4 regions of the Bradyrhizobium sp. Rc2d genome follow, and region 4 is predicted to be linked to each of the others. Evidence: predicted binding sites of a transcription regulator. Region 4 holds the regulator's gene; each other region holds the start of a gene.
What was found. Region 4 encodes LexA, which represses DNA repair genes until DNA is damaged. Its sites were predicted from a motif close to TGTTCNNNNTGTGTTCNG; they were not measured.

Region 1 (2,200 bases), on a different contig from region 4:
AAAACCGCTGCACACTTTGCGCTAACCCGGCTCTTCGGGTCCGGATCATGCTCTAGCGCCACATCGTCGGCACGCCGACCAGCGCATCGCGACCGTCCTGCTTCAACTCCTCCAGGGAATAGCGATCGGCGCGCAAGGCCTCGCGCAGTTTCGCGGCAATGCGGCGGCGGGTCACCACGTCGGATGAGGGAACGTTGACGCAGACCTCGTTCAGCACTGCCCGCAGCAAGGCGGCCAGTTCGGCGTCCGATGGCATCGACAATCTCCAGCATGTCGCTTGCGCGCACGCCTTAGCTGCGTCGGATGTCAGTGATGTTGAGACAGCTTGCCGCGGAATTCGTCTTAACGAGATGCTCGAGCTGCGCCCGCTTGCGCGCGATCAGGAGTTGGGTCGCAGCGTCGTCGAGGCCCTCGCGCTGCAATTGCCGGATGGCGGAGCCCAGTTCGAGAATCTCGGCGCGCAATTTCAGGATCCGGTAGTTGTCCGGGTCTTCCTCCACCGCGCGGCCCCCAATGTCTCAGCGACGGGCCAACACGCGCGCCGGCTTGTCGACATTCTTCAAGGAGCGAAGACGCATCCGGTCGCGGACGTCGGGCAGGACATCGCCGCCCCCGGCCGACTTCCATTCGTCGATGAGCAGGTTGATCTTCCGGCGCAGATTGATCTGCGCCAGAGCTTGTTCGCTGCAGTCGCAATCGCCGTTGACGAGAGCGCGCACAGACGCCTCGACATCGACCATTTCCAGCCTCAAAGCGCTGATTTTACGCCGAATTTCATTAATTCTGTTGTCCATGGCTTGTTAGAACAAAATAAGAACATATAGTCAAGCCAGATTTCAAGGACGGAGGAGCGACATGCAGATCCAGGCCAAATACGACGCCAGGGTTTTCCTTGGCGAGCAGATGACACGGGCGCAGGGATTGAGATTGAAGCGGCTGAGCGAAGAGGCCTATCAGCCGGCACAATATGCGCGAGATCTGTCCTCTGCCGAGGCTGCGCGGCGCATTCAGGTGCTGGAGGCGGAGATCGAGCTGGCGAATTCGTTCTGAGCTGCCTTCACCGCCCGGAACATTGCAGGCGTGCTGTCGGAACCATGCCAGTGTCGAATGGTTCTCCCTCCGCCAAGGGAGAACAGGCATGGCACGCAAGGCAAAGAAGCGCCGCTACTCACGCAGCTCCGGCAGCGATGTCGAAAGCGAGATGCGGCGCTACAAGAAAGGTACCGCGAAGAGCGGACGTGGCGGTCGCGGCGGACGCGTGAAGAGCCGCAAGCAGGCGATCGCGATCGGGCTGTCGAAGGCCCGCAAGAAGGGCAAGAAGGTCCCGAAGAAGGCCTCCAAGCGGAAGACGTCCAAGAAGAAGGCGTCCAGGAAATCTTCCAAGAAATCGTCGAAGCGCAAATCCAGCAAGCGATCGCGCTGACCTCAATCAGATCATGCTGCCCGGCATGAAGCAGCGGATCGAAATCCCGAACGCAGTCTTCACCGGCCACACCATGGTGCGGCCGGTGCGGTTCGGCTCGGTGATCACGGCTTCATCCGGCACCTCGACCCATTGCCCGTCCAACCGAACACGATAGTGCCCGTTGTGCGATTCCCAATCGGGATCGGAGACAGCAAAGCCATCCGCATCCGAGCAGCACGGACCGAGGTGGCTGCGCAGACTGTCGAACCATGGCTTCAGGGGCGAGTTCGCATAGCGGCCATCGTCGCGCCCGAAGGCGTTTCCAGCCGGCAGCACGAACAACGCCACGAGCAGCGTACTCATCAGCGAGAGCTTCAATCGATCCATGTCGGCACCGATCAATGTGAACCAGCGGCCAGTTCCACAAAGCGGCCGGAGGTTCGAAGGTTCCACGCTCGCGAGCCCACTCCGCGGCTGCGTTGCCGCCGAGCAGATGCCCGACCAGAAAGTGTGATGGCCGAACACGGCTTTTTCGGACGAACCGGGTCACCCTCCCTGCCGTTAACGAGAATGTTATCGGCGACTTGTGGGAATCTTGGGTGGCGAATGCGAAAGGCGGCCCGAGGGGCCGCCTTTTTGAATTGTACCGATCGAGGTTCGCCTTACGCGAGTGGCACCGCGACGAACCGGATGGCATCCGCGCTTCTGATCTGCAACAGCACGCTGCGCTTGCCTGACGATTTGGCCTGCGCCAGCTCAGAGCGCACCTCGCCGACATTGCTGACAGCCTTGCCG
Region 2 (2,200 bases), on a different contig from region 4:
GGAACGCCGAGTTTTCGCGCAGCTTCTTCAACCGGCGTGGGCTGCAATTGCAGGCCGCGCCGGCCGCCCGGCTTCGGCGCGCGGGTGTAGACGGCCGCGATCTCGTGGCCATGCGCGACCAGCTCGAGCAGCGTCGGCACGGAGAAATCGGGCGTGCCCATGAAGATCAGGCGGAGAGGCATATGAAAACCTGCGAAGGACCAATCGGTGACCGTCATTCCCGGGCCGGCTCGACGAGCCAAACACGGTGCGCAATTGCGCGCCTGAGAACCTCAAGGTTCCGGGTGCGATGCTGCGCATCGCCCCGGAATGACAGAGACTACTCCCCCGCGCGCTTGGCGGCTTTCTCGAACTTCTTCATCACGCGGTCGCGCTTGAGCTTCGACAAATAGTCGACGAACAAGACGCCGTTGAGATGATCGATCTCGTGCTGGATGCAGGTGGCATAGAGGCCTTCGGCATCCTCCTCGTGCACCTTGCCGTCGAGGTCGGTGAAGCGCACACGCACCTTCGCGGGACGCTCGACCTCCTCGTAATATTCGGGGATCGACAGGCAGCCTTCCTCGTACACCGAAAGTTCCTCCGAGGAGGAGAGAATCTCCGGGTTGATGAAGACACGCGGCTCGTGCTTGGTCTCGCCGTTCTCGTCGCGCTTGGCGAGGTCCATGGTGATCAGCCGCAGCGGCTGCGCGACCTGGATCGCCGCGAGGCCGATGCCGGGCGCATCATACATGGTCTCGAACATGTCGTCGGCAAGCTTGCGGATCTCCGGCGTGACCTTCTCGATCGGCTTGGAGATCAGACGCAGCTGCTTGTCGGGCAGGATGATGATTTCTCTGAGGGCCATGGCGGCGATTTAAGCTGCGCGCCGGATGCGGTCAATCCGGCGAGGAACTTCGTTAACCCTCCGCTAACCATAAAACTTCAGGTTTCGTTAACCATAAAAATTAGTGGGTCCTTAACCACCTGCGTTCCCTCTTCGTTCGCGCATTCCGGCGAATCGGGTAGAAGGGGCTGCATGAACGAGATCATTGTCATGCTGGGCGACTGGCCGGTGCGCACGATCGATGCGCTGATCGGCTTCGGCGCCCTCGTCCTCATCCTGCTGGTAGTGATTGCCGTCGTGATCGCGCGCTCCGGGCGGCGCGGCGCGGAACTCGCGATGGCGCATGCGATCCGGGCCGACGAGCTCGAGGAGCGCCTGAGCGAGGTGCTGCGGACCCAGAGCGAGGCCTCGGGCCGGGTCGACGCCATGACCCAGGCGCTGGCCGGCCGCCAGGCCGAGATGGCGCGGGCGGTCAACGAGCGGCTGGATTCGGTGACACATCGCGTCGGCCAGTCCATGGAACATTCGACCCGCAACACCATGGAGAGCCTGCGCGCGCTGCACGAGCGGCTCGGCATCATCGACAGCGCGCACAAGAATCTCACCGACCTCACCACACAGGTGACGACGTTGCGCGACGTGCTCGCCAACAAGCAGTCGCGCGGCGCCTTTGGACAAGCGCGGATGGAGGCGATCGTCCAGGACGGTCTTCCCAAAGGCTCCTACGAGTTCCAGTTCACGCTCTCGACGGGCAAGCGCCCCGACTGCGTCGTGTTCCTGCCCGACCAGCGCCCGCTCTGCATCGACGCGAAATTTCCGCTGGAGGCGATGACGGCGCTGCACGACGCCCGCACCGACGAGGAGCGGCGCATCGCCACGCAGCGCCTGCGCGGTGACGTGATGAAGCATGTCAGCGACATCGCCGAAAAATATCTCGTCACCGGCGAGACCCAGGAAATGGCGCTGATGTTCGTGCCGTCGGAATCGGTCTACGCCGAGATCCATGACGGCTTCGACGACGTGATCCAGAAGGCCTATCGCGCCCGCGTCGTGCTGGTGTCGCCCTCGTTGCTGATGCTCGCGATCCAGGTGATGCAGCAGATCATGAAGGACGCGCGCATGCGCGATGCCGCCGACCAGATCCGCACCGAGGTGATCAAGCTGGGCGACGACCTCGGCCGCCTGCGCGACCGCGTGCTGAAGCTGCAAAAGCATTTTGCCGACGTGAACGAGGACGTGCGGCAGGTGCTGATCTCCGCCGACAAGATCGAGAAGCGCGCCGGGCGAATCGAGGAGCTCGATTTCAGCAAGGCGGATGCGCCCGAAGGCCCACATTTGGTGGCCACCGGTGCGCCGGAGCTGTTTCCGAGGAAG
Region 3 (2,200 bases), on a different contig from region 4:
CCTGCTGGAAATTGCCGTTGTCGGCAAGCGCGCGGCCATAGCCGGCGAGCAATGCCTTGTTGCTGGGATGGGCGAGCACGGCCTGCTCCATCACCGCGACGGCCTGCGCCCGCTGGCCGCTCTCGCGCAGCGCCTTGCCGTAGGCGAGCGCAACGTTGGGATCGCCGGGCTTGGAGCGGTAGCGTTCGCGCAGCGCGTCCATGTCCGGCCTGGCGTCGGCATTGACGGCGGCTTCAGATCTGACCCCGAGCGCGCCGGTCACATCCTCGATGCCATTGGTCTGGCAGCCGCCGAGGACGAGCACCATGAACGCGGGAAGCAGGAATTTCGCCGAAGGAAAGGCGGCGGACGGACGCTTGGGCATACTCTGATCACTCGGCGACTGATCAGAGATGCTTACCCATTAACGCTAAAGCCCGGTTAAGGAGGCGCGGCCATTAAGGCCTAATCGACGAACTCCGCGCCGAACTCGCAGCCGATGCGCCAGCGCAGGCGGCATTGGCGGGAATAATCGGGCGCGAAGATGATGGTGAATTGCGGCGGCACTTCCAGGAATTCCGCCACGACTTTCACGCCGCCATCCGAGATATCCGTGATCGTGCAGTCGCGCGGCAGCGAGCCCGCGCCAAAATGGATCTTGGCCAGCCGGCTGCACACCCGGCGTTCGCTTCTCCGGCGATTTGCAAGCATTTGAATTCTTCACCCGTTAGATCACGGCCCATCCCGCAGCCCCAGGAGTAGCGGACATTCGTTGGAATGTGCTGAGGAGAGCCGCTCTCATTCGAAGCGTAGTGTCGGCATCGCGTTTACGATCGGTTAGGGCTTGCTTGGCCCCGGATATGTTCCCGTATTGTTCTTGCGAAAGGTGCCAGGCTCTGCTACCCCTAATTGCGCGAGAGGGCAGGCTGGTTCGAGCATGGTTCAGCGGGTTTCTACCGTCGCCTTTGAGGGAATCGAGGCCCGTGCGGTCGACGTGCAGGTGCAGGTCGCCCCGGGCCTGCCGGCCTTCGCCATCGTCGGCCTGCCGGACAAGGCGGTGTCGGAGGCGCGCGAGCGGGTCCGTTCGGCCCTGATCGCCTCGGGGCTGGCGCTGCCGGCGCGGCGGATCATCGTCAATCTGGCGCCGGCCGACCTGCCCAAGGAGGGCAGCCATTACGACCTGCCGATCGCGCTCGGGCTGATGGCGGCGATCGGCGCGATCCCGCCGGATGCGCTGACGGGTTTCACGGTTCTGGGCGAGCTCGGCCTCGACGGGTCGATCGCGCCGGTCGCAGGCGTCCTGCCCGCCGCGATCGGCGCCAATGGACGCGAGGAGGGCCTGATCTGCCCCGCCGCCTGCGGCTCGGAGGCGGCCTGGGCGAGCCCGGACATTCAGATCATCGCCGCACAATCGCTCATTCAGATCGCCAACCATTTCAAGGGCACGCAGGTGCTGTCGCGGCCCTCACCGAAGGTGCATGAAGCCGCCGCCTCGTCCCTCGACCTGCGCGATATCAAGGGCCAGGAAAGCGCCAAGCGGGCGTTGGAGATCGCAGCTGCCGGCGGGCATCACCTGCTGATGATCGGTGCGCCCGGCGCCGGCAAGTCGATGCTGGCGGCGCGCCTGCCCTCGATCCTGCCGCCGCTGTCGCCGGGCGAATTGCTCGAAGTCTCCATGATCGCGTCCGTCGCCGGCGAGATCGAGGGTGGCGCGCTGACCGCGCGGCGGCCGTTCCGCTCGCCGCATCATTCCGCCAGCATGGCCGCGCTCACCGGCGGCGGCATGCGCGCCAAGCCCGGCGAGATCTCGCTGGCGCATCAGGGCGTGCTGTTCCTCGACGAGCTGCCCGAGTTCGATCCGCGCGTGCTGGATTCGCTGCGCCAGCCCTTGGAGAACGGCGAGGTCGCGGTGTCGCGCGCCAATCACCGCGTCACCTACCCTGCCCGCTTCATGCTGGTGGCCGCAATGAATCCCTGCCGCTGCGGCAATGCGTTCGAGCCCGGCTATGCCTGCAAGCGCGGCCGCATCGACCGCTGCACCGGCGACTACCAGGCGCGCATCTCCGGTCCCCTGATGGATCGCATTGATCTGCGCATCGAGGTGCCGGCAGTGACCGCGGCCGATTTGATCCTGCCGCCGCCGGCGGAAGGCTCCGCCGAGGTCGCCGCGCGCGTCGCGGCCGCACGCGACATCCAGCTTGCGCGTTATGCCGATGCCGGC
Region 4 (2,200 bases):
CGACGCGGGAGTTGATCGTGCGCGTCCAGATCCAACGATTGTCGTAACGGACGTTGTCGGCGAAGGCGAGCTCCGTTCCCGGCAGCAGGCAGACGGCCACGGTCGGGTCGGCCGCGGAAGCAAAACCGCGCGTCGAGGTGCCGCGGAACGTTGTCGACACGATCGTCTCGCCGACTTCGGCGGGGCGCGATGCAACGGCATGCAGACTGTAGTCACACATCGGGTGCTCCTATTCGAAGATAGCAACCCGCGCCTCTTTCGGAGGCGCAAGCCTCTATCAGAGTGGAAGCACGTAACGTTCTGCTTGGTTGTGGGCGAATCTGCGGCTGGCGTCAGCAGGATGCGATCACATTATCTTTCCCGAATCCGATAGGAACAAAGTTCGCTTTAGTGCATTTGGCGGATGCGAGCGTCAGCGGCCTGCGGGCGCCGACCATCCGGAATATGGCCAACTCGGCTGTGGCTGTCGCGCGACGGCATTTCGGGCGCTACGGAATTGCTCGGTCGTTGTTGCGTGCGCCGACTTGCGGGGATGGTGCTGCGATTGTGCTGCGAATGCTTGCGCTGCCGATGCAGCGATCAGCATACTGGCGAACGCGCTCAAAACGATCCTGCGCATCGTTGTCTCCTCGATCTCTTGAGCCGCAAAGCGATGAGTGCTTCGGGCGGCATGTTGAGGACATAGCGCTGGGAGAGGGGCCAGATAATCTGCCCAAGATCAGAAAGACTATTCAGCTGGAGCGGACAATCCGTCCGCTCCAATCGGAATCATTGGTATCGAATGACCGCTGGGTCGTCTCAGTACTTGCGGTACAGTCCGATCAGCTTGCCCTGAATCTTCACCCGGTTCGGCGGCAGGATGCGCACCTCGTAGGCGGCGTTGGCGGGTTCGAGCGCGATCGAGGCGCCGCGGCGGCGGAAGCGCTTGAGCGTCGCTTCCTCGTCGTCGATCAGCGCCACCACGATGTCGCCGGTATCGGCGCTCTCGTTGCGCTGGATCAGCGCCATGTCGCCGTCGAGGATGCCGGCCTCGACCATCGAATCGCCGCGCACTTCGAGCGCATAGTGTTCGCCCGAGCCGAGCATGTCGGGCGGCACGCTGATGGTGTGACTGCGGGTCTGCAACGCTTCGATCGGCGTACCGGCTGCGATGCGACCCATCACGGGCACCGCAACGGGACGCTCGCCCTCGTCGGCGGGCGGACTGGAGCTCGCGCGCACCTTGCCGAGATTGCCCTCGATGACGCTTGGCGTGAAGCCGCGGCGGTTGCCGGCGGCGGCCTGGAGCTCAGGCAGCTTGATCACCTCGATGGCGCGAGCGCGGTTGGGCAGGCGGCGGATGAAGCCGCGCTCCTCCAGCGCGGTGATCAGGCGATGGATGCCCGATTTCGAGCGCAGGTCGAGCGCATCCTTCATCTCGTCGAAGGAGGGCGGCACGCCGCTTTCCTTCAGACGTTCGCTGATGAACCGCAGAAGCTCGTATTGTTTGCGCGTTAACATCTCGACCAAAGTCCCCCGGTTGATGTCGTTCGATTCCGAGACGCTGAATTGGAGCGGCGAACCGCTACATCCTCGAAACAAATCATGAACGGACACTATATGTTCGATATGTGTTCCGCAACTGCTTAATTTACCGTGAACGCGACAAAGTTCGCGGAACACGTGTGGTGGTGCGCTCAGACGGGCAGGCGCAGCACCTCGCAAGGCGAGCCGGCTCCGGCTTTCGGCGCGAACGGTGCGCGCACGAGAAGTGCCTGCGCCGCAGCGAGATTCGCAAGCAGCGAGGAATCCTGGTGATCGACGGGAACGGCCACCAGCGTGCCGTCGTCGCGCTGTTCCAGACGTGCACGAAGATAATCCGCGCGCATATCGTTTGCGCCCACATCGCGGCCGAGCACGGCGCGCTCATGGCGGTGATGAATCACGGACCGGCCCGACAAGGCGCGAATCAGCGGCACCATGAACAGGAAGGCGCACACATAGGACGACACGGGATTACCCGGCAGGCCGATCACGCGCATCGCACCGAGCCGCCCATGCATCATTGGCTTGCCCGGGCGCATCGCAATCTTCCAGAACGCCATCGAGACACCTTCGTCCCTCAGCGCCTGCTGGACCAGATCGTGGTCGCCGACCGATGCACCGCCGGTCGTGACCAGGATGTCGGCGCCGCTCTCGCGGGCGCGGCGGATGCCGGCGG

Region 1: the regulator LexA is predicted to act here: its motif matches at 802-819, upstream of BLV07_RS28260 (DUF3072 domain-containing protein).
Region 2: the regulator LexA is predicted to act here: its motif matches at 970-987, upstream of BLV07_RS16215 (DNA recombination protein RmuC).
Region 3: the regulator LexA is predicted to act here: its motif matches at 841-858, upstream of BLV07_RS08530 (YifB family Mg chelatase-like AAA ATPase).

The regions. Positions count from the first base shown of each region.
Region 1 is NZ_FNCU01000027.1:37,213-39,412, forward strand. Features, by position in the region: gene BLV07_RS28245 (hypothetical protein) at 53-256, opposite strand; gene BLV07_RS28250 (hypothetical protein) at 291-500, opposite strand; gene BLV07_RS28255 (hypothetical protein) at 519-740, opposite strand; gene BLV07_RS28260 (DUF3072 domain-containing protein) at 856-1,050, shown strand; gene BLV07_RS28265 (DUF6496 domain-containing protein) at 1,139-1,423, shown strand; gene BLV07_RS28270 (hypothetical protein) at 1,430-1,792, opposite strand; gene BLV07_RS28275 (Do family serine endopeptidase) at 2,068-2,200, opposite strand, start outside.
Region 2 is NZ_FNCU01000011.1:148,728-150,927, reverse strand. Features, by position in the region: gene fmt (methionyl-tRNA formyltransferase) at 1-182, opposite strand, end outside; gene def (peptide deformylase) at 320-847, opposite strand; gene BLV07_RS16215 (DNA recombination protein RmuC) at 1,019-2,200, shown strand, end outside.
Region 3 is NZ_FNCU01000004.1:147,540-149,739, forward strand. Features, by position in the region: gene BLV07_RS08520 (tetratricopeptide repeat protein) at 1-364, opposite strand, end outside; gene BLV07_RS08525 (PilZ domain-containing protein) at 445-690, opposite strand; gene BLV07_RS08530 (YifB family Mg chelatase-like AAA ATPase) at 917-2,200, shown strand, end outside.
Region 4 is NZ_FNCU01000008.1:96,452-98,651, reverse strand. Features, by position in the region: gene BLV07_RS13080 (hypothetical protein) at 1-220, opposite strand, end outside; gene lexA (transcriptional repressor LexA) at 799-1,500, opposite strand; gene BLV07_RS13065 (molybdopterin molybdotransferase MoeA) at 1,677-2,200, opposite strand, start outside.